3 regions of the Nocardioides sp. GXQ0305 genome follow, and region 2 is predicted to be linked to each of the others. Evidence: predicted binding sites of a transcription regulator. Region 2 holds the regulator's gene; each other region holds the start of a gene.
What was found. Region 2 encodes HrcA, which represses chaperone genes, less so after heat shock. Its sites were predicted from a motif close to TTGGCACTCGNNNNNNNCGAGTGCCAA; they were not measured.
Positions count from the first base shown of each region.

Region 1: a site for HrcA is predicted at 5,370-5,396, ahead of groL (chaperonin GroEL). Genes of this name have one in related genera too.
Region 3: a site for HrcA is predicted at 7,528-7,554, ahead of groES (co-chaperone GroES). Genes of this name have one in related genera too.

Region 1 covers NZ_JBNYXG010000002.1:555,119-564,818, forward strand. Annotated here, with positions in the region: gene ACQ1X7_RS07615 (ATP-binding protein) at 43-2,985, opposite strand; gene ACQ1X7_RS07620 (DUF4242 domain-containing protein) at 3,042-3,293, opposite strand; gene groL (chaperonin GroEL) at 3,577-5,208, opposite strand; gene ACQ1X7_RS07630 (DUF2157 domain-containing protein) at 5,477-6,703, shown strand; gene ACQ1X7_RS07635 (GDYXXLXY domain-containing protein) at 6,700-7,179, shown strand; gene ACQ1X7_RS07640 (SGNH/GDSL hydrolase family protein) at 7,163-8,014, opposite strand; gene ACQ1X7_RS07645 (MoaD/ThiS family protein) at 8,103-8,378, opposite strand; gene thrC (threonine synthase) at 8,421-9,695, opposite strand.
Region 2 covers NZ_JBNYXG010000008.1:105,220-114,919, forward strand. Annotated here, with positions in the region: gene ACQ1X7_RS18320 (DUF4870 domain-containing protein) at 1-357, opposite strand, end outside; gene ACQ1X7_RS18325 (DUF3097 domain-containing protein) at 354-1,217, opposite strand; gene ACQ1X7_RS18330 (hypothetical protein) at 1,270-1,473, opposite strand; gene ACQ1X7_RS18335 (MBL fold metallo-hydrolase) at 1,521-2,372, opposite strand; gene hrcA (heat-inducible transcriptional repressor HrcA) at 2,451-3,455, shown strand; gene dnaJ (molecular chaperone DnaJ) at 3,496-4,671, shown strand; gene ACQ1X7_RS18350 (16S rRNA (uracil(1498)-N(3))-methyltransferase) at 4,683-5,423, shown strand; gene ACQ1X7_RS18355 (hypothetical protein) at 5,428-6,039, opposite strand; gene ACQ1X7_RS18360 (Gmad2 immunoglobulin-like domain-containing protein) at 6,158-7,198, opposite strand; gene ACQ1X7_RS18365 (SigE family RNA polymerase sigma factor) at 7,195-7,755, opposite strand; gene ACQ1X7_RS18370 (histidine triad nucleotide-binding protein) at 7,834-8,202, shown strand; gene ACQ1X7_RS18375 (PhoH family protein) at 8,267-9,307, shown strand; gene ybeY (rRNA maturation RNase YbeY) at 9,304-9,700, shown strand, end outside.
Region 3 covers NZ_JBNYXG010000001.1:769,361-779,060, reverse strand. Annotated here, with positions in the region: gene ACQ1X7_RS03745 (pre-peptidase C-terminal domain-containing protein) at 1-1,011, opposite strand, end outside; gene ACQ1X7_RS03740 (VOC family protein) at 1,214-1,600, shown strand; gene ACQ1X7_RS03735 (TetR/AcrR family transcriptional regulator) at 1,844-2,467, opposite strand; gene guaB (IMP dehydrogenase) at 2,485-3,987, opposite strand; gene ACQ1X7_RS03725 (multidrug effflux MFS transporter) at 3,997-5,250, opposite strand; gene groL (chaperonin GroEL) at 5,377-6,996, opposite strand; gene groES (co-chaperone GroES) at 7,087-7,380, opposite strand; gene ACQ1X7_RS03710 (THUMP-like domain-containing protein) at 7,591-8,748, shown strand; gene ACQ1X7_RS03705 (glycoside hydrolase family 3 N-terminal domain-containing protein) at 8,745-9,700, opposite strand, start outside.

The DNA of each region.
Region 1 (9,700 bases), on a different contig from region 2:
GGACTCATCGCACGTCCGGCCTGCCGCCGCCTCGCGCGGCTGCTACCCCTCGCCCCCGGCGGACGCGGGGGTCGGGACCAGACCCTCGCGGTGCGCCGTCGCGACGAGCTCGGACCGGCGTCCGGCGTCGAGCTTGGCCAGGAGGTTGGACACGTGTCGCTCCACGGTGCGATGGCTGATGAAGAGCCGCCCGCCGATCGCGCGGTCGGTGAGGCCCAGGGCGACCAGGCCCAGCACCTCCCGCTCCCGGGCCGTGAGGCGGTAGCGGTTGTCGGCCGGCTCCTCGATGTCGACCGAGAGCCGCGCCCGCCGTCCGAGGCCGGCGCCGTGCTCGGCCAGGTGTCGGGCGCCGATCCGGTGGGCGCTCATGACCGCGAGCCGCAGCTGGTCCGCCGCGCTCTCGCGCGGGCCACCGGTGGCGAGCAGGGCCTCGGCCCACCGGAGTCGTGCGTACGACGTGTGGTAGGGGTCGCCGAAGCGCTCCCAGGCCGCAGCGGCCAGCGCCCAGGCCTCCGGGTCCCCCGACATCTCGGCATCGGCCGTCGCGAGGTCCGCGGCCGCCAGCGGGAGCACGGCCGGGAGACCCTCGAGCGTGACCCGCACCTGCTCGACCCACGGCCCGACGTCCTGGGTCGACCCGTCGGCCGCTGCGGCACGCGTCACCGAGGAGGCGACGGCCGCCTGGAAGCTGGCGACCTGGGTGGGGTCGAGCCGCCGGAGCACCTCCGCGACCAGCGGCTCGGCAGCCTGCCGGTCCCCGCTCCAGTGCGCGACCTCGAGCAGGGCCGCGTGGAGCGGCGCCACCAGCTGCGGGTCCAGGATGCGGTCGCCCTCCGACCGCGCCCGCTCCAGCAGCTCACGGGCCTCGCCGACCGCTCCACGGCCCAGCCGCAGCTGGCCCTCGCACAGGTCGGCGCGGACGGCATCGATGCCGTGGGGATCGAGCTCCCGGCACTCCTCGAGGAAGGGCTCGGCCTCGTCGAAGCGGCCCATGTGCACCAGCACCTCCGCGGCGTCGCAGCGACACCAGATCCCCTTGCGCCGACGCAGGCCCAGCTCGTCGCCCACCCGCACGCTCTCGCGGGCGACGTCGGCCGCCTCCTCCAGGCGCCCCGCGACCACGAGGGCACTGTGCAGGTTGACCAGCGCACGGGCGTTCTCGTCGACGTCGGCGAACTCCTCGTCGGCGATCCGGCGCGCCTCCCGGAGCTCGGCGATCGCCTCGTCGAACCGACCGGACATGGCCAGGTCCACCCCGAGGTTGCAGCGCGCGTGGCCCTCGATCGGGCGGCCGTCCGGGACCTGTCGGGCGACCGCGATCGCCTCCCGGGCCAGCTGCTCGGACTCCGCGCACCTGGCCGCGAGCATCAGGACCTGCGACAGACCTCCGAGCACCGCGGCGCGGGCACGGGTCGGCGGCTCCGGAGGCACCAGCGCGACCGCCTGTTCGTACGCCGCCAGCGCGCCCCGCCCGTCGCCGGCCATCCACAGGTAGCGGCCGAGCCGCTCGTGCAGCCAGCCCAACGCGTGCAGGTCGGCGGGATCCGTGGCCACGATCGCCTCCCGCACCAGGGCGGTGGCCCGGTCCGGGTCGGCCGCGAGGTGGGCCACCTCGGCGGCCCACCGGAGCAGCCGGGCCCGTGGGACGCCGAGCAACGACTCACCGTCGGGCACCTGGTCCAGCAACACGAGCGCGCGGTCGTAGTGGACCAGCGCCTCGGCGAACGCCAGACCGTCGAAGGCCTCGCGCGCCGCGTCGACCCGAGCGACGAGAGCACGCTCGGTGTCGCCGGCGGCGTCCCGGTGCCGGGCGATCCTGCCCGCCGTACCGCCGGGCCCGGCACCCGCCAGCGCCGGCGTCTCGGTGAGCGCCTCGGCGAGCCGGCGGTGGGTCCGGGCGGCCTCTCCCGGGAGCAGGCTCGCGGCCACCGCCTCCTGGAGCAGGGCGTGCCGGAACGCCAGCACGTCGCCGCGCGGCTCCAGCACGTGCGCCTCGACCGCCTCACGCAGCGCGGACTCGAGCCGCTGCGCGTGCACGTCCGACACGGCTTCGAGGAGGGCGTCGGGCACCTCGCGGCCGACCAGGCTCGCCGTGCGCAGGACCTGGCGGGTCGCCGGGCTCAGCGAGTCGAGCCGGGCGAGGAGCAGGCCGCGCACCGTCGCAGGGAGCTCGCGCTGCTCGGTCGGGCCCAGCGCGAGCAGCTCCTCGGCGAAGAACGGGTTGCCCTCCGCCCGGGACCAGACCTCGTCGAGCAGCCGGCGCGTGGGCGGCAGGCCGAGGATGTCGCTGACCTGTACGGCCTGCTCGTCACGGCTGAGCGGGTCGAGGCCGAGGTGCTGGTCCCCGGCCCGGACCAGCTCGGCGACGAAGCGGCCCAGCCCGGCCGGAACCGGGGCCTCGTCGCTGCGCAGGGTCAGCAGCATCAGGATCGCTCCGGCCTGCTGCCGCCCGAGCGCCGCCACGAGCTCCCGGGTGGAGGCGTCCATCCAGTGCACGTCCTCGAGCACCAGGACGACCGGCCCCCGCGCGGCGAGTCCGTCGAGCACGCCCGAGACGGCCTGGAAGAGCCGCCCGGCACCCGCCGAGCCGGTCGACGCGTCCTCGTGGAGCGACGGCACCAGGCGCCCCAGCTCCACGCCTGCCGGGCCGGCCCACCCGCGCACCGTGGCCACCCCCTCCCGCCGGACCAGCTCGGTGAGCACCTCCACCAGCGGCGCGTACGGCAGCGTCTGGTCGCCCGCGTCGACGCAGTGACCGACCAGGACGTCGGCCCGCCCCTCGACCCGGACGGCGAGCTCGGAGACGACCCGGGTCTTGCCGATCCCTGCCGGCCCCTCGAGCAGCGCGGGCGTGAGGCGACCCGACTCGACCACGCCGTCCACGAGCGAGGTGAGCCGTCGCAGCACGTCGTCGCGGCCGACGAGCGTCCGGCTCGCCGGGCGGCCGGGCGCGCGGCCGACGCCGGTCCCGGCCGTGGGGTCCATATCGGACAAGTATGGTCCGCGGCCGGGACCGGCGACAGGGTGCGAGCCCGGCGGCCTCAGCTGCCCGCGCGCACCGGGACGATCTGGTCCGCGACCAGTCCGTGCGCCTCGCGGTGCACGCGCGCGGCGGCCTCGGCGTCCGGGGCCTCGACCAGGCAGAAGACCTTGCCGCTGCCCTCGTCGAACCAGTACTGCTGGTAGTCCACGCCGTACGCGGCCTGGACCTCCACGTCGCGCCGGTGAGCCTCCCCGACCGCCTCGGCGGTGAGCCCCTCCACCTTCTCGTGCACGTCCATGAACAGGGTCATGACTTCCTCCTCGTGTGTTCGGAGGTGCCAGCGTGGGCGTGGTCGAGGCGGGCCACGTAGGGGGAACCACGCAGATCGGGCCGCCGGGACCACCCATACGACGGCACAGGGCCCCGGTTCCGTGGTGGAACCGGGGCCCTGCGTGCGTGTTGAGTGAGTTCGGACCACGGCTGAGGTTTCGAGACGCCTCGCACAGTCCCGCGCTTTGCGCGTGCCTGTGCCGACGCTCCTCAACCTGATCGCCCGACAGGCCTGCGCGCTCACGCGCGCAGGCCTTGAGCGATCAAAAGTCCATGCCTCCCATGCCGCCCATGTCACCGCCGCCGGGCGCGGCCGCGGCCTTCTCCGGCTTGTCGGCCACGACGGCCTCGGTGGTGAGGAACAGCGCGGCGATCGACGCGGCGTTCTGGAGCGCCGAGCGGGTCACCTTGGCCGGGTCGAGGATGCCGGCCTCGACCATGTCGACGTACTCGCCGGTGGCCGCGTCGAGGCCGTGGCCGGCCTGCAGCCCGCGGACCTTCTCCACGATGACGCCACCCTCGAGACCGGCGTTGACCGCGATCTGCTTGAGCGGGGCCTCGGTGGCGGCACGCACGATCGCGGCGCCGGTGGCCTCGTCGCCGGACAGGTCCAGCTTCTCGAAGGCGGACTCGGCGGCCTGCAGCAGCGCCACGCCACCGCCGGCCACGATGCCCTCCTCGACGGCCGCCTTCGCGTTGCGGACGGCGTCCTCGATCCGGTGCTTGCGCTCCTTGAGCTCGACCTCGGTGGCCGCACCGACCTGGATCACCGCGACGCCGCCGGCCAGCTTGGCCAGCCGCTCCTGCAGCTTCTCGCGGTCGTAGTCGGAGTCGCTCTTCTCGATCTCGGCACGGATCTGGTTGACCCGACCCTCGATCTGGCCGGTGTCGCCCGCACCCTCGACGATGGTGGTCTCGTCCTTGGTGATGACGACCTTGCGGGCCTGGCCGAGCAGCTCGAGTCCGGCGTTCTCCAGCTTCAGGCCGACCTCCTCGGAGATGACCTGGCCGCCCGTGAGGATCGCGATGTCCTGCAGCATGGCCTTGCGGCGGTCGCCGAAGCCCGGGGCCTTGACGGCGACGGACTTGAACGTGCCACGGATCTTGTTGACGACCAGCGTGGACAGCGCCTCGCCGTCGACGTCCTCGGCGATGATGACCAGCGGCTTGCCGGACTGCATGACCTTCTCGAGCAGCGGCAGCAGGTCCTTGACCGAGCTGACCTTGGAGTTGGCGATGAGGACGTAGGGGTCCTCGAGCACGGTCTCCATCCGCTCGGGGTCGGTGACGAAGTAGGCCGAGATGTAGCCCTTGTCGAACCGCATGCCCTCGGTGAGCTCGAGGTCGAGCCCGAAGGTGTTCGACTCCTCGACGGTGATGACGCCTTCCTTGCCGACCTTGTCCATCGCCTCGGCGATGATCTCGCCGACGGTGGTGTCGGCGGCGGAGATCGACGCGGTCGCGGCGATCTGCTCCTTGGTCTCGACGTCCTTGGCCATCCCGAGCAGCTGCTCGGCGACCTTGTCGACCGCGGTCTCGATGCCACGCTTGAGGCTCATCGGGTTGGCACCCGCGGCGACGTTGCGCAGACCCTCGCGGACCATCGCCTGGGCCAGGACGGTCGCCGTCGTCGTGCCGTCACCGGCGACGTCGTCGGTCTTCTTCGCGACCTCCTTGACCAGCTCGGCGCCGATCTTCTCGTAGGCGTCCTCGAGCTCGATCTCCTTGGCGATCGACACACCGTCGTTGGTGATCGTCGGGGCGCCCCACTTCTTCTCGAGCACGACGTTGCGGCCCTTGGGCCCGAGCGTGACCTTGACCGCGTCGGCGAGGGTGTTCATGCCCCGCTCCAGCCCGCGGCGGGCCTCCTCGTTGAAAGCAATCAGCTTCGGCATAACTCCTGCGATTCCTTCTGGGAGTCTGGTGGCACCCGGTGGGTTGCCCGCGACGGAACGGCCTGCCCGCGCCGACGAACCCTGCTCGCCGGTCGGTACGGACCTCAACGCACACCAGGTCGTGTGTTGTCACTCTCATGGTACGAGTGCCAATCCAATGTTTAGCACTCGGGGTGGGCGAGTGCAAACAGCTCTCGCGAGATCGTCGAGGTCCGGGCTGGGTGTCCGTACCCATGTGCGGGGCCCCGTCCGCCCGGACACTGGCGGCATGACCTCAGACACCGTCCCGTCTGCCACCCAGCACCCGCAGCCGCGCCCCGCCAGCCCGCGCCAGCTCGACTGGCTGCGGGGCGAGGTGGCGGCCTGGACCCGCGAGGGACTGCTCGCGCCCGGGCAGGCGGAGTCACTCCTCGGCCGCTACGACGCCAGTCGGCGGCACTCGGTCGGCCGCCTGCTCCTGGTGCTCGGCGCCGGCTTCGTCGGCGTGGGCGTGATCTGGCTGGTCGCCGCCAACCTGGACCAGCTCGGTCCGCTCGGCCGGTTCCTCCTCGTCGCGGCCGCCTGGCTGGGCCTCCTCGTGGGCAGCGAGGTGCTGGCCGCCCGCTCGGCAGCGCGCACGACTGCCTCCCGCGTGCTGGTCATGTCGCTGCGGACGCTGGCCTCGGTCGTCCTCGGTGCGGTCGTGTTCCAGGCAGCACAGAGCCTGCAGGTGCCGGCCTGGCAACCGGCCCTGCTCGGCTGGTGGGCCCTCGGCGCGCTGGTGCAGGCGTACGGCGTGCGCTCGGTCGGTCCGCTGCTGGTAGGCCTCGTGACCGGCCTGACCTGGCTCCTCTGGGTGGTCGTGGAGGATGCCCCGAGCGGTCTCGGCGTGGTGCTGGCGCTGCTGGCCGCGGCCACCGTCGCCGCCGGGCTCTCCGCGTTGCACACCCGGTTCGCCACAGAGTTCGCGGACGCGTGGCGCGAGGCGGGCGCCCTCCTCGTCCTCGTGGGGCTGTTCGCCGCCGCGCTCCCGTTCGTCACGGCCGACGGCTTCGCCTGGGACCGCTGGCTGGTCGGAGCGGTCGCCGCCGCAGTGCTCACCGTGGGCGCCGGCGCGGCCGTCGCGAGGGGACGGGACCGGCTCGAGCCGCTCGCCGCACTCGGGCTGGCTGCCGCGGCCCTGCTGCTGGTCGCCTGGGACACCGGCGCCGACGTCGACGTGCTCACCACGGGCGACTGGCTGCATGCTGTGGTCAGCGTCGCCGTCTACGTCGTGGTCGCGGTCGCCGTGGCCGTCCTCGGGACCCTGCGCGACAGCCGAACGCTCACCGCGACGGCCACCACCGCGCTGGTCGTGTTCGTGACGTTCCAGAGCTTCGCGGTGTTCGCCCGGATCATCGAGGGCGCCTGGCTGTTCGTGGTCCTCGGTCTGGTGTTCCTCGGGACCGGCGTGCTCTTCGACCGCACCAGACGCCGGCTCGCCGCGGTCATCGCGTCGTCCGAGGATCAGTCGTGAACCGCGTCGTGGTCGTCGCACTGGTGGCGGTCGCCCAGCTCGCGTTCGTCGGCGCCGCGGTCGCGCCCCAGCTCTCGAGTCGCCTCACCGGTGAGGACTACCGGATGGAGGTACGGCCGCTGGATCCGATCGACCCGTTCCGCGGTGCCTACGTCACCCTCGACTACCCCGGCCTGCAGGCCCCGGGCGGTTCGCAGCCCCCCAGCAGGGACGACGGACAGCGGGGTGCGGTCTACGTCCCCCTCGTCGAGCGGGACGGCACCTGGGTCGCCGCGGGCTGGCGCCGGACCCGTCCCGCGGAGGCGCCCTACCTCGCGTGCGACGACACCGACCGGGCGATCCACTGCGGGATCGAGTCGTACTTCGTGCCCCAGGACCGGGCTGCCGAGCTGGAGCGGCGCCTCGCGGAGCGAGGCGGGGTCGCGACCGTCCGGATCGACGACCGGGGCCACGCGACGGTCATCGACGTGCGCTGACCCAGCCCGCCGGCAGCGCCAGGAGCAACAGGCTGCGCAGCGGGGCGTGGTGCCCGAACGGGAGCTCGTCGTGCTGACCGAGCGCGTGCAGGACCGAGGGCAGCATCGCCTGTGCCGTGCGCTTGTAGCCCAGGCCGCTCGGGTGGAACCGGTCCAGGCTGAACATCTCGTCGGGATTCGTGACGAAGAACGGGCCGGCCACGTGGCGGAGCGAGACCGCGCGGGCGCCCGCGGCCGTCGCCGCGTCCCGCTGGGCCTCGGCCAGCTGGCGGGAGACCCGCGAGCCGAGCCCGCGCAACGGCTGCGGGACGTGCTGGAGGGCCCCGAGGTCGGGACAGGTGCCGACCACGACCTCGGCCCCCCGGGCACGGAGCGCCTCGACCGTCTCGACGAGGTGCCGCACGGACTCGCCGACGGGCACCCGGTGGGTGACGTCGTTGCCCCCGACCACCACGACGGCGACGTCGGGCCGGTAGGTCAGGGGCAGCGCCACCAGCTGGTCGGGCAGCGCACTCGACTCCGAGCCGACCACGGCCACGGTGCGCAGCCGGACGGGTCGGCGGGTCTGCTTGGCCAGGCCGCGGGCCAGGCGACCACCGAGCGTGTCCTTGCGCCGCTCGGCCCCGAGGCCGGCAGCGATCGAGTCCCCGAGCAGGACCAGCTCCACCGGCTCGCCCTCGTAGCGCTTCCGCCAGACCCGGTCGGCGTACGGCGGCTGCTCGCCGAGCGGCTTGCCGATCACCGCACGTACGGCGGCGGCCTGGCGCGCCAGGACGTGCCGGCCGCCGAGCCAGGCGCCGAGGGCCACGCCGCCGACGAGGGCGGCCGAGGTCACGAGAAGGCGGGAGCGCGACACCCACCTGTTGAACCACACCCACCTGAACGGCCGGCGAACTCGCCGCAGGCGGCGGGTGACGGGTCGGTCAGCCGCCCGCGACCGCCGGGATCACCGAGACCTGGGCGCCGTCGGGGGTGGGGGTCGCCAGGTTGTCCAGGAAGCGCACGTCGTCGTTGCCGACGTACACGTTCACGAACCGACGCAGCTCGCCCGTCTCGTCGACGATCCGTCCCTTGATGCCGGAGTGGTGGGTGTCGAGGTCCTCGAGGACCTCGGCGAGGGTGCCGCCCTCCGCGCTCACCTCCGACTCGCCGCCGGTGTAGGTGCGCAGGATGGTCGGGATCCGGACGGAGACGCTCATGGTGCCCCTTTCGGTGGTGCCCTGGTCGGGTGTGGTGCGACGTTAGTCGGCGAGGCCGGTGGCGGTGAAGGCCGCGTAGGACGGCTCGATGGTGGCGGCGGCACCGACCCGGTCGGCGACGGCGTCGAGCGTCTTCAGGCCCATGCCGGTGTTGATGATGACGGTCTCGAGCTCGGGGTCGAGCTGGCCGCTCTCGACCAGCTTTCGCAGCACCGCGGTCGTCGTCCCGCCCGCGGTCTCGGTGAAGATGCCCTCGGTCCGGGCAAGCAGCAGGATGCCCTCGCGCACCTCGTCGTCGGAGACGTCCTCCACCGCACCACCCGTGCGCCTGCAGATGTCCAGAACGTAGATGCCGTCGGCGGGGTTGCCGATGGCCAGTGACTTGGCGATGGTGTCGGGCTTCTGGGGACGGATCGCGTCGACCCCCGCCTTCCACGCGGTGGCGACCGGCGAGCAGCCCGTGGCCTGCGCGCCGTACACCTGGTAGGGCTTGTCCTCGACCAGCCCCAGCCGGATCAGCTCCTGGAAGGCCTTGTCGACCTTGGTCAGCTGGGCACCAGAGGCGACCGGGATCACGACCTGGTCGGGCAGCCGCCAGCCGAGCTGCTCGGCGATCTCGTACCCGAGGGTCTTGGAGCCCTCGGCGTAGTAGGGCCGGACGTTGACGTTGACGAACGCCCAGCCGTCCTCCTCGCCGGCGATCTCCGAGGCGAGCTTGTTGACGTCGTCGTAGTTGCCCTCCACCGCGACCAGCGAGTCGGTGTAGACCGCGGAGTTGACCTGCTTGGGCTTCTCGAGGTCGCTCGGGATGAACACCACGGTCTTCATCCCGGCGCGGGCACCGGCCGCGGCCACGGCGTTCGCGAGGTTGCCGGTCGACGGACACGCGAAGACCTTCGCGTCGAGCTCGCGAGCCGCGCTCAGCGCGCAGGCGACGACCCGGTCCTTGAAGGAGTTGGTCGGGTTGGTGGAGTCGTCCTTGACCCACAGCCGGCTCAGCCCCAGCGCGGCGGCGAGGTTGCGCGCCTCGAGCAGCCGGGTGAAACCGGGCTCGGTGTTGGGCGACTCCTCGATGTCGCTGGGGACCGGCAGCAGCGCCTTGTAGCGCCACATGTTGCGCGGCCCCGCCTCGATCTCCGCGCGGGTGACCGCGGGGTAGTCGTAGGCCACCTCGAGCGGCCCGAAGCACTCCGGACACGCGTAGTGGGGGCCCAGCGCGACCCGGTGCCCGCACTCGCGGCAGGCCAGGGAGGTGGCGTGCCCGAAGGCGCCGTCGCGCAGGGGGTGCGTCGCGGCCTCGACCAGCGTGGAGCTCAAGAGGA
Region 2 (9,700 bases):
CTTGACCGTCGCCATGATGATCAGCACCAGGACCGCGATCGCCAGCACGATCACCAGGGGCACGAGGACCACGAGCCCGATCCCGAACGTGGCCACCGCCAGCACGAACGCCACGATCGCGCCCACGATCGAGTAGATCAGCAGCGAGATCTGGAAGTTCAGCGACTCGACCGCGTGGCGCCGGACGAACGGCGACGCGTCGCCCTTCACCAGCATCACCAGGAGCGGGGCGAGGAACCCGAGGGCGATGTAGGCCGCGACCAGGGTGCCGATGTGCGCCACCAGCGCCCAGGTCTTCTCCTCCTGGGTGAGGGCCTCGGGGGGCTGGCCCCAGGTCGCACCGCCCGGCTCGCTCATGGCTCCAGCGTAACGAAGTCGATGAGCTCCTCGACCCGTCCGAGCAGGGCCGGGTCGAGGTCCTGGAAGCCGCGGACGCCGCCGAGGACGTGCTGCCAGGCGCGGGCGATGTCGGCCTGGTCCCGGTGCGGCCAGCCGAGCCGCTGACAGGTCCCGGTCTTCCAGTCCTCGCGCCGGGGCACCTCGGGCCAGGCGCCGATGCCGAGCCGTGCCGGCTTCACCGCCTGCCAGACGTCGATGAACGGGTGCCCGACTACCAGCACGTGCGGTCCGACGGGGGAGCGGCGTACGGCGTCGGCGATCCGGCTCTCCTTCGAGCCCGGCACCAGGTGGTCGACCAGAACGCCGACCCGGCGGCCGGGGCCCGGCCCGAAGTCGCGCAACTGCTCGGCGAGGTCGTCGACGCCGCCGAGGTACTCGACCACGACCCCCTCGACCCGCAGGTCGTCGCCCCAGACCTTCTCGACCAGCTCGGCGTCGTGGCGGCCCTCGACGTAGATCCGGCTCTGCCGCGCCACCCGGGCCTTCGCGCCGTGCACGGCGACGGACCCGGACGCGGTGCGCGTCGGCCTCGCGGGCGCAGCCGTCGTCGGGGGCGCGACCAGGATCACGGGACGCCCCTCGAGCCGGAACCCCGGACCGAGTGGGAAGGTCCGGCGCCGCTGCCGGCGGTCCTCCAGGGTCACCGTGTGGAGGTCGCGGTCGACGGCCACGATCTCGCCGCAGAAGTCGGTCTCGACCTCCTCCACCACCTCGCCCCGGGTCGCCGGGGCCTCTGTCGCGCGCCCCTTCCTCGGCGCCCGCCAGTCGGTGGCGAGCACATCGGAGCCGTAGCGGTCGGGTGCGGCCGGAGGAGTCACCCGGACACGCTAGGAGCGCGGCGAGGTGAGGCCCGGCAGGGCGCGCCGGTGACTACTGATCCGCGTCGTCCGCGGAGTCACCGCTCTGGTCGTCGGCGCTCTCCTCGGGGGTCTTGCCCCCGTGCAGGTCGAGCTCGTCGCGGTCGACCTCGTCGGTGTCCACGGACTCGGCGAGCGGGTTGTCCTCGCCGGGCTGCAGGTCCTCGGGGAGGTCCTCGTCGCGGATGCCGCCCTGCTCTCCCTCGGATTCGCTCATGCCCCCGAACCTAGCCGCCGCCGGGTCCGGGCCACACACCCCAACGGCTACAGGAGGGGCAGCCGCTTCTGGCTGCGCGGCAGCTGCTCGTAGCCGCGCACCACCGCCTGCTCCAGCAACCCCGGCTCCCAGGGCCAGTCGGCGGCGCCGATCGCCCCGGCCGCCGGCACCCCCCGCGAGGCGAGGTCGCGCACGGTCTCGGCGACGATGCCGATCTCGTTGCGCTGCACCTCGACGTAGTCGCGGTCGACCGGTGCGCCGTGCCCAGGCACGACGACCGAGCCGCTGGTCGTCAGCCCCAGCACGATGTCGAGGCTCAGCGGCCACTCCAGCGGGAAGCAGTCCGACCCGTACGCCGGCGGGGCGGACTCCTCGACCAGGTCGCCGGCGAGCAGCACGTCGGCATCGGGGACCCGGACGACGAGGTCACCGGCCGTGTGCCCGCGCCCGGGGTGGACCAGCTCGACCGCACGGTCGCCGAGGTCGAGCACCCTGGCGGAGGAGAACGTGTCGTCGGGCAGCACGACCCGGGTGGCCAGGACCTCGTCCCGGTGCGGGTCGTCCGGGGAGTCGGCGTACCGCTGGCGGATCTCCTCGCCGCGTCGTGCCAGCTCGTCGGCCGCGTCCTCGTGGGCGGTCACCGGCGCCGCCGGCCACGCCTCCCGGAAGGCCTCGTTGCCGAACGTGTGGTCGAAGTGCCAGTGGGTGTTCACCACCCCGACGACCTCGCCGGCACCGAGCCGGCTTACGTCGTCGACCACGGTGCGTCCGGCCGCCGTGGAGCCGTGGGTGTCGACCACCAGCAGACCGCGGTCGCCGCCCAGCACCGTGACGTTGGCGTCGAACCACTCGTAGCGCGCCACCCAGACCCGGGACGCCACCTCGGCGAAGTCAGCCATGGAGCAGAGGCTAGTAGGCTTGGCACTCAGCCGAAGTGAGTGCCAGAGGGTGCCCGACGAGTCAGGGAGGTGGCGAACGTGCAGGACGAACGCAGGCTCGCCGTGCTCCGGGCGATCGTCGAGGACTACGTCGCCACCGAGGAGCCGGTCGGCTCCAAGGCCCTCGTCGAGCGGCACCGGCTGGGGGTCTCGCCCGCGACGGTCCGCAACGACATGGCGGCGCTGGAGGAGGAGGGCTTCATCACCCAGCCCCACACCAGCGCCGGGCGGGTGCCGACCGACAAGGGCTACCGGCTCTTCGTCGACCGGCTCACCACCGTCAAGCCGATGAGCGTGGCCGAACGTCGCGCGATCACGACGCTGCTCGACGGAGCCGTCGACCTCGACGACGTCGTCCACCGCTCGGTGCGCCTGCTGGCCCAGCTGACCCGCCAGGTGGCCGTCGTCCAGTACCCCACCCTCAGCCGGAGCACGGTCCGTCACGTCGAGCTGGTCGCGCTCAGCCCCAGTCGGCTGCTGACGGTGCTGATCCTCAGCACCGGCCGGGTCGAGCAGCGACTGGTCGAGATGACGACGACCCTCACCGACGACGTGCTGTCCGACCTGCGGCTCCAGGTCAACCGGGCCGCGACGGGCCAGACCATCGCCGACGCCGTGACCGCGCTGCGGGCTCTGGCCGCCGACGTCGCGACCGCCGCCCCGGTCGTCGAGGCCCTCGCGGAGGCGATGGACGACCACCGGTCCGACGAGCGCATCGTCGTCGGCGGGGCCGCCAACCTCGCCCGCTACGGCGACAGCTTCGACTCCGCGGTGCGCCCGCTCCTCGAGGCGCTGGAGGAGCACGTCGTGCTGCTCAAGCTGCTGGGCGAGGCCAGCGGCGACACCGTCACGGTCCGGATCGGTCACGAGGGCCCCTACCAGGAGCTCGCCTCGACCAGCGTGGTCGCGACCGGCTACGGCCCCGGTGACGAGGCGCTCGCCGCCCTCGGCATCGTCGGCCCCACCCGCATGGACTACCCCGGGACCATGGCCGCGGTGCGCGCGGTTGCGCGCTACGTCTCCCGGATCCTCGACGAGGCATGAGCCACCCCGACCACCCCACGGACGACATGAAGGAACACCGTTGAGCCAGGACCTGTACGACCTCCTGGGCGTCACCCGCGACGCGGACGCCGACGACATCAAGAAGGCCTACCGAAAGCTGGCGCGCCAGTACCACCCCGACGTCAACCCGGACGCCGCCTCGCAGGAGAAGTTCAAGGAGGTCTCCCGCGCCTACGAGGTCCTCTCGGACCCGCAGAAGCGGGCGGCGTACGACCGCGGTGGTGACCCGTTCGCAGGGATGGGCGGCTTCGGTGGCCAGGGTGCGGGTTTCTCGTTCACCGACATCATGGACGCGTTCTTCGGGGGCGGCGGCGCCGCGCCCGGAGGCGGGCGTGGTCCGCGGTCCCGCGTACGCCGCGGCCAGGACGCCCTGATCCGGATCGACGTCGAGCTGGCCGAGGCCGCCTTCGGCGTCACCCGCGAGCTCAAGGTGGACACCGCGGTCGTCTGCACGACCTGCGGTGGCGAGGGAGCGGCCCCCGGGAGCCACCCGGTGCCGTGCGAGACCTGCCGGGGAGCCGGCGAGGTGGCCCACGTCCAGCGGTCGTTCCTGGGCGAGGTCCGGACGCTGCGCCCGTGCGCGGCCTGCCGCGGCTTCGGCACCATCATCCCGGACCCGTGCCGCGAGTGCTCGGGCGACGGACGGGTCCGCTCGCGCCGCACGCTGACCGTCAAGATCCCTGCCGGCGTCGACACCGGCACCCGGGTCCAGCTCGGCGAGCAGGGGGAGGTCGGCCCGGGCGGCGGTCCGGCGGGTGACCTCTACGTGGAGATCAACGTGGCCGCCCACGACACCTTCACCCGGCAGGGCGACGACCTGCACTGCACCATCACGCTCCCGATGACCGCGGCCGCCCTCGGCACCACGCTGACCCTGCCGACCCTCGAGGCCGACCTCGACCAGGGGGCGGGGTCCGGGGTCGAGACCAGCTTCGACCTCGAGATCCGGCCCGGCACCCAGTCGGGCGCCGAGCAGGTGCTCCGCGGCCGTGGGGTCCCGGGACTGCGGGGTGGCGGACGCGGCAACCTGGTGGTCCACACGGTCGTGGAGACGCCGACCCGCCTCGACCCGCGGCAGGAGGAGCTGCTGCACGAGCTGGCCGCGCTCCGCAGCGAGGAGCAGCCGACGGGGCAGGTCCGGCCGGCGTCGAAGTCGGTCTTCGGACGGCTCCGCGACGCGTTCAACCCGCACTGATCCCGGCACCGATGAGCCTCCCCGTCCACCTGGTGCCGTCGCTGGACGGCGTGGCGCCGGGCTCGACGGTCGCGGTGACCGGCGACGAGGCCCACCACGCCGTGGCCGTACGGCGGCTGCGCGCCGGTGAGCAGGTGGTGCTCACCGACGGCGTCGGAGCCGCGGCCACGGGCGCCGTGGTCTCGACCGGCAAGCGGGTCTTCGAGGTCGCGGTCGACGACGTCCGCCACGAGCCGCGACCGGAGCCCGAGCTGGTCGTGGTCCAGGCCCTGCCCAAGGGCGACCGCGGCGAGCGCGCGGTCGAGGTGCTGACCGAGATCGGCGTCGACACCGTCGTGCCGTGGGCAGCGTCGCGCAGCGTGGCGGTCTGGCGCGGCGAGCGCGCCGCCCGGTCGCTGGCGAAGTGGCGGGCCACCGCCCGGGAGGCCGCCAAGCAGGCACGTCGCACCTGGCACCCGCAGGTCGCGCCGCTCGCCTCGACCGCCGACGCGGCGGACCTGGTGGCCGACGCCGACCTGGCGCTGGTCCTGCACGAGGACGCGACCACGACCCTGTCCACGGTCGAGGTGCCCGCGACCGGCACCGTCGTGCTCGTGGTCGGTCCCGAGGGCGGGCTGACCGACGAGGAGGTCACCGGGTTCGTCGACGCCGGGGCCACGCCGGTGCGGCTCGGCGCCGAGGTGCTGCGGACCTCCACCGCCGGGCTCGCGGCCGCGGCGGCCCTCCTCGTCCGTACCCCGCGCTGGGGCTAGCGCGTCACGCCTTCGACGCGAACCACGGGTGGTGCAGGTCGTGGAAGCTCAGGTCGTGGACCATCCGGTCCCAGCTGGCCATGGCGTCGTGCATCGGCCCGGAGTCGGGAACGGTCCGCGACTCCGCCTCCCGGGCGGCCGCCTCGCTGGTGAAGGCCACCGTCTCGGTGAAGGTGCCGTCGGGCTCGATCGCGAACGTGGCGCCGATGATCTCCGGCCGCGCTTCGTGGAGCAGCGTCTCCATCTCCCGCATCCCGGACTCGAGGGCATCGGGGTCGTCGAGCCGGCCGCGGATGACCTGGACGAAGCCGGCCTGGTCGGACCCGCCCTCGAGCATCATCACGACGCGGTCGCAGTCGTGGAACTCGACCGGGCCGTCGAAGCAGGCCTCCATCCGGCTCCACCACGCGCCCTGCTCCTCGCGGGCCGAGTTGGCCATCGCTGCCTCGCGCGACTCGAAGCGGACGACCGCGACCAGCTGGCCGTCGTCGGTGAAGCCGTAGGTGCCGCCGAGCCACCCGACGGCGCCGGGTGCGATGTCGGCGAGCCACTCGTCCATGAGCCGTCGGCACTCGTCCTGGCGACGGCAGCTGCCCTGGATGATCTGGATGAACATGAGGTCCCCCTGCTGTCCGGGGACGCCCGAGGGTGGGCACCGCGCCTCGCCCCCGTCTGGTGACGTTACGACCGGCCCCGGAGGGGGTCAAGGGCCGCCGGAAAGAGGGCGGACCCGCTCACTCGACGACGATGCGGCGGGTGTCGGAGAAGGCGCCGGGCCCCTCGGCCCCGCCCGTCGGGTCGTCGGTGGTGACCTCGAGGGTGTAGGTGCCGGGCTCGACGGAGGAGAGGTCGATCCTGCCGCGGAACGGATGGAGCTGCACGCCCATCGACCCCTTCGCGGTGAAGAAGCCCTGGTCCACCGTCTGCCCCGCCTCGTCGGTCAGCGTCCAGGGGACGTTGCCCTCGAAGGAGCTGGCCACGCCCTCGACGGACATCCGGCCGGAGACGGCCTGTCCCTCGTCGGGGGCGCTCAGGTTGACGTGGGACAGGATGTCGATGGGGGTCGCCGCGGTCTGCGGCTCCACCGACGCGGTGCCGAGGACCTGGTCGACCGGCCCGTCGGTCGTCGTGAACTCCACCGGCAGCCGCTGCTGGGCGTACGCCTGGAGCGTGTAGACGACCTGCTGCACCGAGGCCCGCGCCTCCTCCTCCGTCATCGACTCGGGGAGATCCTCCAGCGAGGGGTCGGCGAGCTCGACGGTGATCCGGTCGTCACCCACCTCGGCTCCCGCGAAGGCGCCGTCGGGCCACTCGGTGCGGTAGTCGGGGTCCGCCGGAGCGGTGGTCAGCAGCCGGACCGACGCGTCGGGGCCGTCGTCGGCGGACTCCACCGACCGGAACTCGCGGTAGAGGCGTACGCCGGCCGGCGTCTCGCCGAGGTAGTAGCCGGCCACGGCACGGGCCGCCACCGGCGGGGCGCTCGACTCGGCGTCGGCGTCGTCGGACGCCGCGCCGGGCGAGGAGGCCACCGGCGGGTCGACCGGGTCGTCGTCACCCAGCAGCTCGGGCCCGACCGCCACCGCGGCCACCGCGGCACCGCCCGCGAGCGCGGCCCCGGCGAGCGCGACCAGGGCCGCGCGTCGACGGGGCGGTCGCGACACCCGGGCGCGCAGCTCACCGAGCCGGTCGTCGGGCTCGATCCCTGACACGGCTCCGCGCAGCAGCTCGCCGAGCCGGCGGTCGAGCTCGGGGTCGAGCTGGTCGCGGGGGCTCATGTGCGGTCCTCGAGGTAGTCGGAGAGGGACACCCGCAGCGCGGCGGCCCCACGTGACGCGTGGCTCTTCACCGCACCCCGGCTGATGCCGAGCGCGTCGGCGATCTCGGCCTCGGAGAGCTCGGAGTAGTAGCGCAGGGCGAGCACCTCACGCTGGCGCGCGGGCAGGGCCCGGAGCGCGTCGAGCACCCGGTCGCGGCGGTCGTCGGACATCACGGCGTGGTCGGCGCCGGGCAGCGTGGTCACCGGGCGCTCCCGCTCGGCGTGCCGCTCGACGACGGCCCGGTGGCGCAGGGCCGATCGGCCCCGGTTGACCACCGTCTGACGGAGGTAGGCCAGCGCCCGGTCGGGGTCCCGCAGCCGGCGCCAGCGGCTGTGCACGGCCACGAAGGAGTCCTGGACGATCTCCTCGGCGAGCGACACGTCGTGCACCAGGAGCACGCCGAGGCGGACCAGCGAACGCCAGTGGGCGGCGTACAGCTGGTCCAGCGCCTGGTCGGCGTCCCAGGTCGTCGGGCCGCTCACGAGGAGCGGTCCGGCGTAGAGGGTCGCATGCATCAGCACGCTAGTAGCACGCGTCGCCGCCTCAGGTGGTTGACACCCGTCGAACCCGGATTCCTCTCCTACAGTGGCCCCATGACCTCCGAGAGCCGTCAGGTCGACACCGATCCGGACTGCCTGTTCTGCAAGATCGTGGCCGGTGAGATCCCGGGCGACCTCGTCCTCACCACCGACCACGTGGTCGCCTTCCGCGACGTCAACCCGGTGGCGCCCACCCACGTGCTGGTCGTCCCCCGCCACCACCGGCCCGACGCGGCGGCGACCACCGAGGCCGATCCGGAGGCGGTGGGACGGCTGGTGGCGGCCGCGGCCGAGGTGGCGGGCCGCGAGGGCCTGAGCGACTACCGGCTGGTGCTCAACACCGGTCCCGGGGCCGGTCAGAGCGTCTTCCACACCCACCTGCACCTGCTCGGCGGGCGGGAGCTGGCCTGGCCCCCCGGGTGAGGGACGCCGGGGGCCCGAATCCCGGTGGGCCCGGCGCGGAGCCCCTGCGTAGCATGGGAGGCCCATGACCGACACTCCGCACTCCACCGATCGCGGTGCCGACTCGGCGGTCGACCGCACCGCGACCCGGCACACCGTCGTCGTCCCCAACAGCATCGACCTCGTCAGCCTGCTCGGACCCGCTGACGAGCACCTCGCCCTGCTCGAGAAGGCCTTCGACGCCGACATCCACGTGCGCGGCAACCGGATCACCCTCCAGGGCGAGCCGGGCGAGATCGCGCTCGCCGAGCGGCTGCTCGACGAGCTGGTGACGATCCTCCGCACGGGTCAGGGGCTCTCGACCGAGACCGTCGAGCGGGTGCTGGCCATGCTCCGGGCGGAGACCACCGAGCGTCCTGCCGACGTGCTGTCGCTCAACATCCTCTCCAACCGCGGCCGCTCGATCCGCCCGAAGACCCTCAACCAGAAGCGCTACGTCGACTCCATCGACAAGCACACCATCACCTTCGGCATCGGGCCGGCCGGGACGGGCAAGACCTATCTCGCGATGGCCAAGGCCGTGCAGGCGTTGCAGGGCAAGGACGTCAACCGGATCATCCTCACCCGCCCGGCGGTCGAGGCCGGCGAGCGGCTCGGGTTCCTGCCCGGGACCCTCAGCGAGAAGATCGACCCCTACCTGCGCCCGCTGTACGACGCGCTGCACGACATGATCGACCCCGAGTCGATCCCCAAGCTGCTCGCAGCCGGCACCATCGAGGTCGCGCCCCTGGCCTACATGCGGGGCCGGACCCTCAACGACGCGTTCGTGATCCTCGACGAGGCGCAGAACACCACGCCGGAGCAGATGAAGATGTTCCTGACGCGGCTCGGCTTCGGCTCCAAGATCGTGGTGACCGGCGACGTGACCCAGATCGACCTGCCCGGCGCCACCCGCTCCGGGCTCAAGGTCGTCCAGGAGATCCTGACCGGTGTCGAGGACGTCGTGTTCAACATGCTCACCAGCCACGACGTCGTCCGCCACAAGCTGGTCGGGCGGATCGTCGCGGCGTACGACGACTGGGACGCCAAGCGCCCGCCGGTGACCGACCGGGGGTCGCGACCGTGAGCATCGAGGTCCTGGACGAGTCCGGGACCGGGCTCGACGTCCAGCGCCTCGCCTCCCTCTCCCGGTTCGTGATGGACCGGATGCGCGTCCACCCGCTGGCCGAGCTGTGCATCAAGGCGGTCGACGAGGCCACCATCGCCGAGCTCAACGAGCAGTGGATGGAGAAGGAGGGGCCGACCGACGTGCTGGCCTTCCCCATGGACGAGCTGCGCCCGGGCCTCGTCGACCAGGACCCCGAGGAGGGTGTCCTCGGCGACCTCGTGCTGTGCCCGGCGGTGGCCGAGCGCCAGGGCGAGACCGCGGGCCACGGGACCGGTGCGGAGCTGGAGCTGCTCACCGTCCACGGCATCCTGCACCTGCTCGGCTACGACCACGCGGAGCCGGACGAGCACC
Region 3 (9,700 bases), on a different contig from region 2:
GTTGCCGACGGCGCCGACGGTGTCGCCCGGACGCAGCCGCACGGAGTAGAAGTCGCGGTCGATCTGCTGCACGGACAGGTCGAGGGTGTAGCCGCCCTCGTCTGCTCCGCCGTTGCCGCTGCCGGAGTCGAACGGGTCGTTGGGCAGCGGCCCGAAGAAGTCGTAGCCGGCGACGAGCAGGTAGTAGGTGCCGGGCTCCTCGGGCGTGTAGGTGAGCTCGCTCTGCAGCGTGCCGGCCGAGTCGTCGGCGGCGGCGAGCGTGGTGCCGTCGGCGTCGTAGACGGCGAGGACGGTGTCGGTGCCGCTCGGCCCGCCGAGGGTCGACGCCAGGATCGACTGGCCCGCACCGACCTCCATCGAGAAGAACTCGAAGTCGTTGCTCCCGTCGCCGGTCTCGCTGCCGTGGGGACCGTCCCCGAGCACCGAGTCGGTCGTGGCCGCCCCGCTGCCCTCGATGCCGGTGTCGGTGGCCAGCGGGATCGCGCCGTTGTCCTCGGTGACCTCGACGTCCTCGGGCGTGGCCCCCGGCAGGTCAGCGAGCTCACCGAGGATCCGCAGCCGGTTGTTGCGGTTGCGGTTGGTCCCGAACTGCGGGATCGGCTCGGCGTTCTCCCAGGTGTCGTTGGAGCCGGCGCTCCCGGCGGGCTCCTCCTCGTCGTGGACGAACGGCGGCGCGGGTGCGACGCCGGTCATGTCGCGGGTCGCCGCACGCCGGTTGGCGCGCAGGGCGGCGGTGTCCGCGCGCCGCTCGGCGGCCGCGCGCATCTGCTTGTTCCAGCGGAAGTAGTCGGCGTCCTCCAACGAGGGCAGGTTGGCGAGGTACGGGTTCGGCCCGGGGGCCGCCTTGGCCTGGCTCCCGACGGTCTTGGGTGCGACCTGGAGGCCGACGTCCAGCGCGTCGCGCTGGGCCTTGGTCAGCCCGTCGCGATCCGGTGCCGCGACCGCGGTGGTGGTGATGGTGAGGCCGATGGCTGTCGTCGCGACGACGGCACCGACAAGGGTCCTGCGCATGAGGCGGGTCCTCCCCCGAGAAGTACGGACCGGGTCACCTGGACGCCCCGTAGGCCGCCGGCCGACGCGACCGGCCGACTCCCGAGAGTGTGCAGGGCCCGAATCCCTGACGGATGCAACCTAGGGGGACCAGCCGCCGGCGTCCAGACCCTCGTGAGCCCCGTACGCCATGCTGGGGGTCGACCCCGTGGGAGGAGACGGCATGGGCAGCGGCATCCCCGGATACACCGGCTGGATCGGGACGGTGCTCGGCACCCCGGACCCGGTCGGGCTGAGCCGCTTCTACGCGGCCCTGGTCGGCGGCGACGTCGACGAGCGCGACGGCACCTTCGTGACCCTCCACCGGAGCGGCACCACCTACCTCGCGTTCCAGCTCGAGGTCGACCACACGCCGCCGGAGTGGCCGGCCGGGCCCGGCGACCAGCAGATGCAGGTCCACCTCGACGTGGGGGTCTCCTCGGTCCCCGAGGCGGTGACCGACGCGCAGGCACTCGGCGCACGGCTCGCCGGCTTCCAGCCGCAGGACGACGTCCGGGTGATGCTCGACCCGGCCGGGCACCCGTTCTGCCTCTACCTCGACCGCGGCTGAGCCGGCCCGGACCGGACCGGGCGCGCGACCGGTGGCGCCGGTCTCCCCCGCCGACCAGCGCCACCGGCGGATCGTGCTGATGACCGGTCGGAGCCGGTCACACGAGTCCGTGGGCAGGTGCCCCTAGCCCTCGGCGGGCACGGCTCGGCGCTCCCCACGAGCGTCGAGTGGTCCCGCCAATTGGCTACTGGTGAACTGTAGCGAAAATCGGGCCGCCACGGGACCCTTCCCCGGGATCCGGGATCAGGGAGCACCCTGATCGGGCACGAGCAGCGCCCTGGTCCGGCCGCGCAACCAGGCGGCGTACTGGTCGACGGACCACCCGCGAGTGCGGCGGAAGGCGAGGAACACCTCCGAGCGGGTGATCACGACGAGCTCGTCGACGGCCTCCTCCGGCACGGTGCCCGTGGCCAGCAGCCCGACGGCCCCGCGGATCGTCTCGTCATGGCGTCCGGCAGCCCCCTCGACGAGGAGCTGCAGGTCGGCGTCCTGGTCCGCGGCCAGGGAGAGCACGGAGAAGAGCGGCGCCACCCGTTCCAGGGTGTCGCAGGCGAACGCCACGAACCGGTCGAGCCGGGCGTCGAGGTCCCGCTCCTCCTCCAGGCTCAGCTCACCGAAGGCCTCGGTCAGGGTGCGTCCGCCCATGGTCCGGTGGCGGAACGCCGCCATGAACAGGCCGGGCTTGCCGCCGAAGGAGCTGGAGACCAGCTCGGCGGAGACCCCCGCCTCCGCGGCAACCGCGGAGATGGTCGTCCCGGACCAGCCGTGCCGCGCGAACAGGTCGGAGGCGACCTCGGCGACCCGCGTCCGTCGTTGCTCGGCAGCGGCGCGGCGGCCGGACGCGTCGTAGCGCCGTTTGGTGCTCACAGGGCAGCCTCGGTCCTTCAGCTCCCCGAGTAGTTCGGTGCCTCGACGGTCATCTGCACGCCGTGCGGGTGGCTCTCAGCGAGGGACGCCGAGGTGATCCGGACGAACCGCCCCTTCTCCTGAAGCTCCGGGATGGTGCGGGCACCGACGTAGAACATCGACTGGTTGAGGCCGCCGATGAGCTGGTGGGCGACGGCGGCGAGCGGGCCCCGGTAGGCAACCTGGCCCTCGATCCCCTCCGGCACGATCTCGTCGTCGCTGGTGACCTCGGCCTGGAAGTAGCGGTCCTTGGAGTAGGACTTCTTGCCGCGGCTGCTCATCGCGCCGAGCGAGCCCATGCCGCGGTAGGACTTGTACTGCTTGCCGTTGACGAACACCAGCTCGCCCGGGGACTCCTCGCACCCGGCCAGCAGGGAGCCGACCATGACGCAGTCGGCGCCGGCCACGATCGCCTTGGCGATCTCGCCGGAGTGCTTCATCCCGCCGTCGGCGATCACCGGGACGCCGGCCGGGCGGGCCGCGAGCGCGGACTCGTAGACCGCGGTCACCTGGGGCACGCCGACGCCGGTGACGACGCGGGTCGTGCAGATGGAACCGGGTCCGACCCCGACCTTGATCGCGTCGGCGCCGGCGTCGACGAACGCCTGGGCACCCTGCTTCGTGGCCACGTTGCCGCCGATCACCTGCACCTCGCGGGTCGCGGGGTCGCCCTTGAGCCGCCGCACCATGTCGAGCAGCATCCGGACGTTGCCGTGGGCGGTGTCGGCGACCAGCACGTCGACGCCCGCCTCGACCAGGGTCGTGGCGCGCTCCCACGCGTCGCCGAAGTAGCCGATGGCGGCACCCACGAGCAACCGTCCGTGGGCGTCCTTCGAGGCGTGGGGGAACTGCTCGGACTTCACGAAGTCCTTGACGGTGATCAGGCCGCGGAGCCGGCCCTGGTCGTCGACCAGCGGCAGCCGCTCCCGCTTGTGCTTGCGCAGGAGCGCGGTCGCCTCCTCCCGCGAGATGCCCTCGTGGCCGGTGACGAGCGGCATCCGGGTCATCACCTCGTCGACCTTGGTGGTCGCCCACTCCGCGACCGGTGTGAACCGCAGGTCGCGGTTGGTGCAGATCCCGAGCAGCTGGTCGTCGACGCCGACGACGGGGAGGCCCGACACGCGGTACTCGCCGCAGATCCGGTCCAGCTCCTCCAGGGTCGCCTCGGGGCCGATCGTGACCGGGTTGGAGATGATCCCGGTCTGGGTCCGCTTGACCAGGTCGACCTGGTAGGCCTGGTCGGCGATCGAGAGGTTGCGGTGGAGGACGCCGAGCCCGCCCTGGCGGGCCATCGCGATCGCCATCCGGGACTCGGTGACGGTGTCCATGGCCGCGCTCACGAGCGGGGCACGCAGCGAGATCTCCCGCGTCAGCCGCGTCGTGGTGTCGATCTCGCTGGGGGCGAGGTCCGAGTGGCCCGGCAGCAGCAGCACGTCGTCGTAGGTGAGACCGAGGGCGGCGAACTTCTCAGGGACCTCCACGCCTGCAGTCTAGGTCCTCGTCCCGCCTACCGAGTCGCGCCCCGATCCGGTCGGGTCGTGGGTGGGAGGCGCCGGCGACCCGAGGTGCCACAACCACAGGAGCAGACCGGCGGCGACCATCGCGGCGGAGGCGAGGGCCACGGTGCCGACGGAGTCGGTGACGAACGGAGCCACCGCGCCGGCGACGGTCCCGTTGAGGAGGAGCGTGAAGAAGGTGAACAACGACACCGCCGAGCCCCGCCCGGAGGGGAACAGGTCCAGCAGGATCAGCTGCATCGTCGGATAGGCGGCCACCGTGCCGAGGGCGAGCAGGGCCGGCCCCAGCACCACCCAGGGCAGCACCGGGCCGACGGTCGTCGCGACCGCGACGTTGGCCGCGGCGGCGGTCACGCAGAAGAGGAGGGAGCCGGTGACCAGCCGGTTGCCGGGGATCCGGCCCGCGGCCCAGCTGCTGAGCTGTGACCCGAGCATCACGGCGCCGACCAGCGGTGCGAACAGCACCCAGAAGTCGAGCTCGCCCAGGCCCAGCAGGTCGACGACGATGATCGAGGCGCTGCTGATGTAGATGAACTGCCCGCCGAACGTGAGCGCCGCCGACCAGGCGACCCGGTGGAACCGGCCGTTGCGGGCCACGGCGGCGAGACCGCCGACGAGCGCCCCCACGCGCAGCGGGATCCGACGCTCCGCCGGGTGGGTCTCCGGCAGCCACACCACCACCACCGCCACCAGCAGCAGGGCGGCCAGCGCCATGAACCAGAACGTGACCGGCCACGGGCCGACCTGCAGCAGCACCCCACCGATCACGGGGGCGATCGCCGGCGCCAGCGCGAAGATCATCATCACCCGGCTCATCAGCCGCTGTGCCTCGGCGCCCTCGTAGACGTCGCGGATGAGGGTCCGGCTGACGATCACCCCGCCACCGGCGCTCAGCCCCTGCAGCACCCGGAACACCAGCAGCGTCCCGAGGTCGGGGGACAGCGCGCAGCCGACCGACGCGACGACGTACGCCGTCACGCCCCCGAGGATCACCGGCTTGCGTCCGAGCGCGTCGGAGAGCGGACCGTGGAAGGGGCTCATCAGCCCGAACGAGACGAGGTACGTCGACACGACGAGCTGCATCTCGTCGCTGGTGACGCCGAAGTCGTCGCTCATCGCGCGGAACGCCGGGAACGGCGTGTCGATGCTGAACGGCCCGAGCATCGAGAGCCCGGCGAGGATGGTGGGGAGCAGCCACCGGAGGCGACGGTCGGCCGGGCTGGTCATCGGGCGCCAGCCTCCCACACGCCGGGGAGGTCGAGTGGGGCCCCGCTCGGAGATGAGTCGGGCCTCACTCCCCCGCGTGGGGAAGTGAGGCCCGACTCGACCTCCAGCGAGGCCCAGGTCAACCGGTCAGTGGCCGTGGCCGTGACCGTGGCCGGCGGGAGCCGGCTCCTCGTCCTCGGGCTTGTCGACGACCAGGGTCTCGGTCGTCAGCAGCATGCCGGCGATCGAGGTGGCGTTGACCAGCGCGGAGCGGGTCACCTTCACCGGGTCGAGCACGCCCTGGCCGACCAGGTCGCCGTACTCGGACGTGGCGGCGTTGTAGCCCGTGCCGGTACCGCCCTCGCGGACCTTGGCGACCACGACGTAGCCGTTGTCGCCGCCGTTCTCGGCGATCCAGCGCAGCGGCTCGTCGGCGGCCTTGCGCACGATCCGGACGCCGGCGGCCTCGTCACCGGACAGGCCGAGGTCACCGTCGAGGACCGACACGGCGTGCACCAGCGAGGAGCCACCGCCGGGGACGATGCCCTCCTCGATGGCGGCGCGGGTCGCGGAGACGGCGTCCTCGATGCGGTGCTTCTTCTCCTTCAGCTCCACCTCGGTGGCGGCGCCGACCTTGACCACGCACACGCCACCGGCCAGCTTGGCGAGCCGCTCCTGGAGCTTCTCGCGGTCCCAGTCGGAGTCGGTGTTCTCGATCTCGGCCTTGATCTGGTTGACGCGGGCCTCGACCTCGGCGTGGTCGCCCGCGCCGTCGACGATCGTGGTGTTGTCCTTGGTCACCACGACGCGGCGGGCCTGACCGAGCACCTCGAGCCCGACCTGGTCGAGCTTGAGGCCGACCTCGGGCGCCACGACCTGGCCGCCCGTCAGCGTCGCGATGTCCTGCATCATCGCCTTGCGGCGGTCGCCGAAGGCCGGGCTCTTCACCGCGACGGCGTTGAAGGTGCCGCGGATCTTGTTGACGACCAGCGTCGACAGCGCCTCGCCCTCGACGTCCTCGGCGAGGACGAAGAGCGGCTTGCCGGCCTGCATGACCTTCTCCAGCACCGGGAGCAGCTCCTGCACCGAGGAGATCTTCCCCTGGTGGAGCAGGATGTAGGGCTCGTCGAGGACGGCCTCCATCCGCTCGGGGTCGGACACGAAGTATGCCGAGATGTAGCCCTTGTCGAACTGCATGCCCTCGGTGAACTCCAGCTCGGTGCCCATGGTGTTGGACTCCTCGACGGTGATCACGCCGTCCTTGCCGACCTTGTCGAAGGACTGGGCGAGCAGGTCGCCGATGTGGGCGTCGCGCGAGCTGATGGTGGCGACGGAGGCCATGTCCTCGGTCGTCTCGACCTCACGGGCGGCCTCGAGCAGCGCGTCGCCGACGGCCTCGGCCGCGGCGTCCATGCCCCGCTTGAGGCTCATCGGGTTGACGCCGGCAGCCACGGCGCGCAGGCCCTCGTGGACCATCGCCTGGGCGAGCACGGTGGCCGTGGTGGTGCCGTCACCGGCGACGTCGTTGGTCTTGGTGGCGACCTCCTTGGTGAGCTGGGCACCGAGGTTCTCGAACGGGTCGTCGAGCTCGACCTCACGGGCGACGGTCACGCCGTCGTTGGTGATGGTCGGCGCGCCCCACTTCTTGTCCAGCACGACGTAGCGGCCCTTGGGGCCGAGGGTCACCTTGACGGTGTCGGCAAGGGCGTCGACGCCCCGCTCCAACGCCCGCCGGGCGGAGTCGTCGAAGTCCAGGATCTTGGGCATGTCTCTCCTAGTCAGGAACGAGATCGGGTCGTGTGCCCGGGCGTGCGCCTGGGCGCTCGCTCAGGCACACGACCCGGATCAGGGAAACGGTCAGGCCACCACGGCGAGCACGTCGCGGGCACTGAGGATCAGGTACTCCTCGCCGGCGTACTTGACCTCGGTGCCGCCGTACTTGCTGTAGATGACCTTGTCGCCGACGGCCACGTCGACGGGGACGCGGTTGCCGTTGTCGTCGATACGGCCGGGCCCGATCGCCAGGACCTCGCCCTCCTGGGGCTTCTCCTTGGCGGTGTCGGGGATGACCAGGCCGGAGGCGGTGGTCTGCTCGGCGTCGAGCGGCTTCACGACGATCCGGTCCTCGAGGGGCTTGATGTTGACCGACACTTCAGATCAACCTCCACTTTCTCTTCAACCTCTGGGGGAGCCAGCGGCTCCTGGGACGTGTGAGCCTGCGGGTTCGGTACGCCGTCGCGGGAGCCGTACGTCGTCGCAAGCGCTGGCACCCTCACGGCGAGAGTGCCAGCACCGACGCTAGCACTCGGTCGGAACGAGTGCCAGAAGGGGGCCGTCCTTCCGTCTGACAGGATCGTGCAGGTGGACCTCGACGCCTTCCGGTGGCTGCTCACCGACGACGGCCAGCAGCTGCTCGCCGCGGCCACGTCGGTCGAGGGCGACGAGCTCACGATCCAGCGCGAACTGCGGCGGCAGGCCTCCCCGGAGCAGGTCGCGGCGGCGCTCACGCAGGTCGAGCTCCGCAGGCGGGCCGCCGCCAAGTTCGGGGCCGAGGCCGCGCGGATGTACTTCACCCCCGACGGGCTCGAGCAGGCGACCCGGCTCTCCGTCGCCCGCCACCGCGCCGCGCGACTGGGCGCCGCGTCGGTCTCGACGCTCGTCGATCTCGGCTGCGGCATCGGCGGCGACCTGGTCGCCGCGGCGGCCGCCGGCATCACGGCCGCCGGCGTCGACCTCGACCCGGTCCGGGTGGCGGTCGCGGAGGCCAACCTGGCCGCGCTCGGCGTGCCGGGAGCGGTGATGGTCGCCGACGCGACCACCGTCGACACCACCCCCTTCGACGTCGCGTACGCCGACCCGGCCCGCCGCTCGGCCCGGGGCCGCACCTGGTCGGTCGACGACTGGGAGCCGCCCTGGTCGTTCGTGGAGGCGCTGCTGCGCCGCGACTCCTGCGTGAAGGTGGCGCCCGGCGTCCCCCACGAGCTGCTGCCCGAGGGCGTCGAGGCGGAGTGGGTCAGCGACCACGGCGAGGTCAAGGAGGCCGCGCTGTGGTCGGGCCGGTTGGCGACCACCGCGCGTCGCGCCACGGTCATCGGCGACGGCGGCCTGGCCACCCTGACCGACGAGGACGACCCGGGGGCGGGGGTGCGCGAGGTCGGCGACTTCCTCTACGAGCCCGACGGCGCGGTGATCCGGGCGGGCCTGGTGACCGCCGTCGCCGCCGGCGTCGACGGCGGCCTGGTCGACGAGCACATCGCCTACCTCACCAGCGACGCGTCGTACCGGACGCCGTTCGCGCGCGGCTACCGCGTCCTCGAACGGCTCCCCTACCGCGAGAAGCAGCTCCGGGCCGCGCTGCGCGAGCGCGGGGTCGGGGTCCTGACCATCAAGAAGCGTGGGGTCTCGGTCAGCCCCGAGGAGCTGCGGCACCGGCTGGCGCTGCGCGGCGACCGGACCGCGACCCTGGTGCTGACCAGGGCCGCCGGCCACGGCACCGCGCTGCTGGTCGAGCCCTTCTAGCACCCGGGTCGTTCCACGTCGGCCACGTCGACCGGCAGCCGACCGGGGGCCCGTTCCTCACCGGTGAGCACGTCGACGAGGGCCGACATCGCGCCGGCCGTGGTGCCGTAGGTGGCGATCCGCACCGGGGCGTCCGAGCCGGCCAGGACGTACGGCGTGTCCGTCGCGACCGCGACCTCCGCGGACACCGGGCCGTCGCCGTAGCCCGCGAAGGCCACCGTGGTCGCGCCCGAGAGCCTCCGCGCCTCGGCCGCCCGCCAGTCGGCGAGGGCGGCGCGGCGCCGGCGCTCGGCGGCACGCCAGCGGACGAGCCGCTGCCGGTACGCCGAGGCGCTCTCGTCCTGCCCGCGCTCGGGTCGAGGGCGGGCTGAGGCCAGCCGATCGGGCGCCGTTCGGGGCGACAGCACCTCCAGGCCCGCCGCCCGGGCGGCACCGCCGAAGGCCGCGGCCGCCTCGGCATCGCCGGTGGCCACGACCGCGCCATCGACCACGCGACCCCGGCACGGGCCGGACGCGACGGTCACCGCCGCGGCCGAGAGCTCCCGGGAGGCGTCCCGCGCGGATCCGACCGGCGTACCGGAGCGACCACTCGCGTGCTCGAGCAGGGCGACCTGACGGGCCGCCGCCTGCAGCAGCCTGAACCGCGGCAGGTCGTTCTGCCGGACCGCACGGACGATGGCGGCCCGCGCCGCCGCCGGGTCGGTGGGCATCAGCAGGACGTCGTTGCCGGCGCGGAGTGCCTTCACCGCCACCTCACCGGGGTCGCGACCCTCCGTCACCGCCGCCATCTGGAGCGAGTCGGTGACGACGAGTCCGTCGAACCCGAGCTCGCGACGCAGCAGGCGGGTGGTGACCTTGCGGGACAGGCTGGAGGGCTTGCGGGGGGAGACGGCCCGGACGTCGAGGTGCCCGGTCATCAGGGCGGGGGCGCCGGCGTCGATCGCGGTGGCGA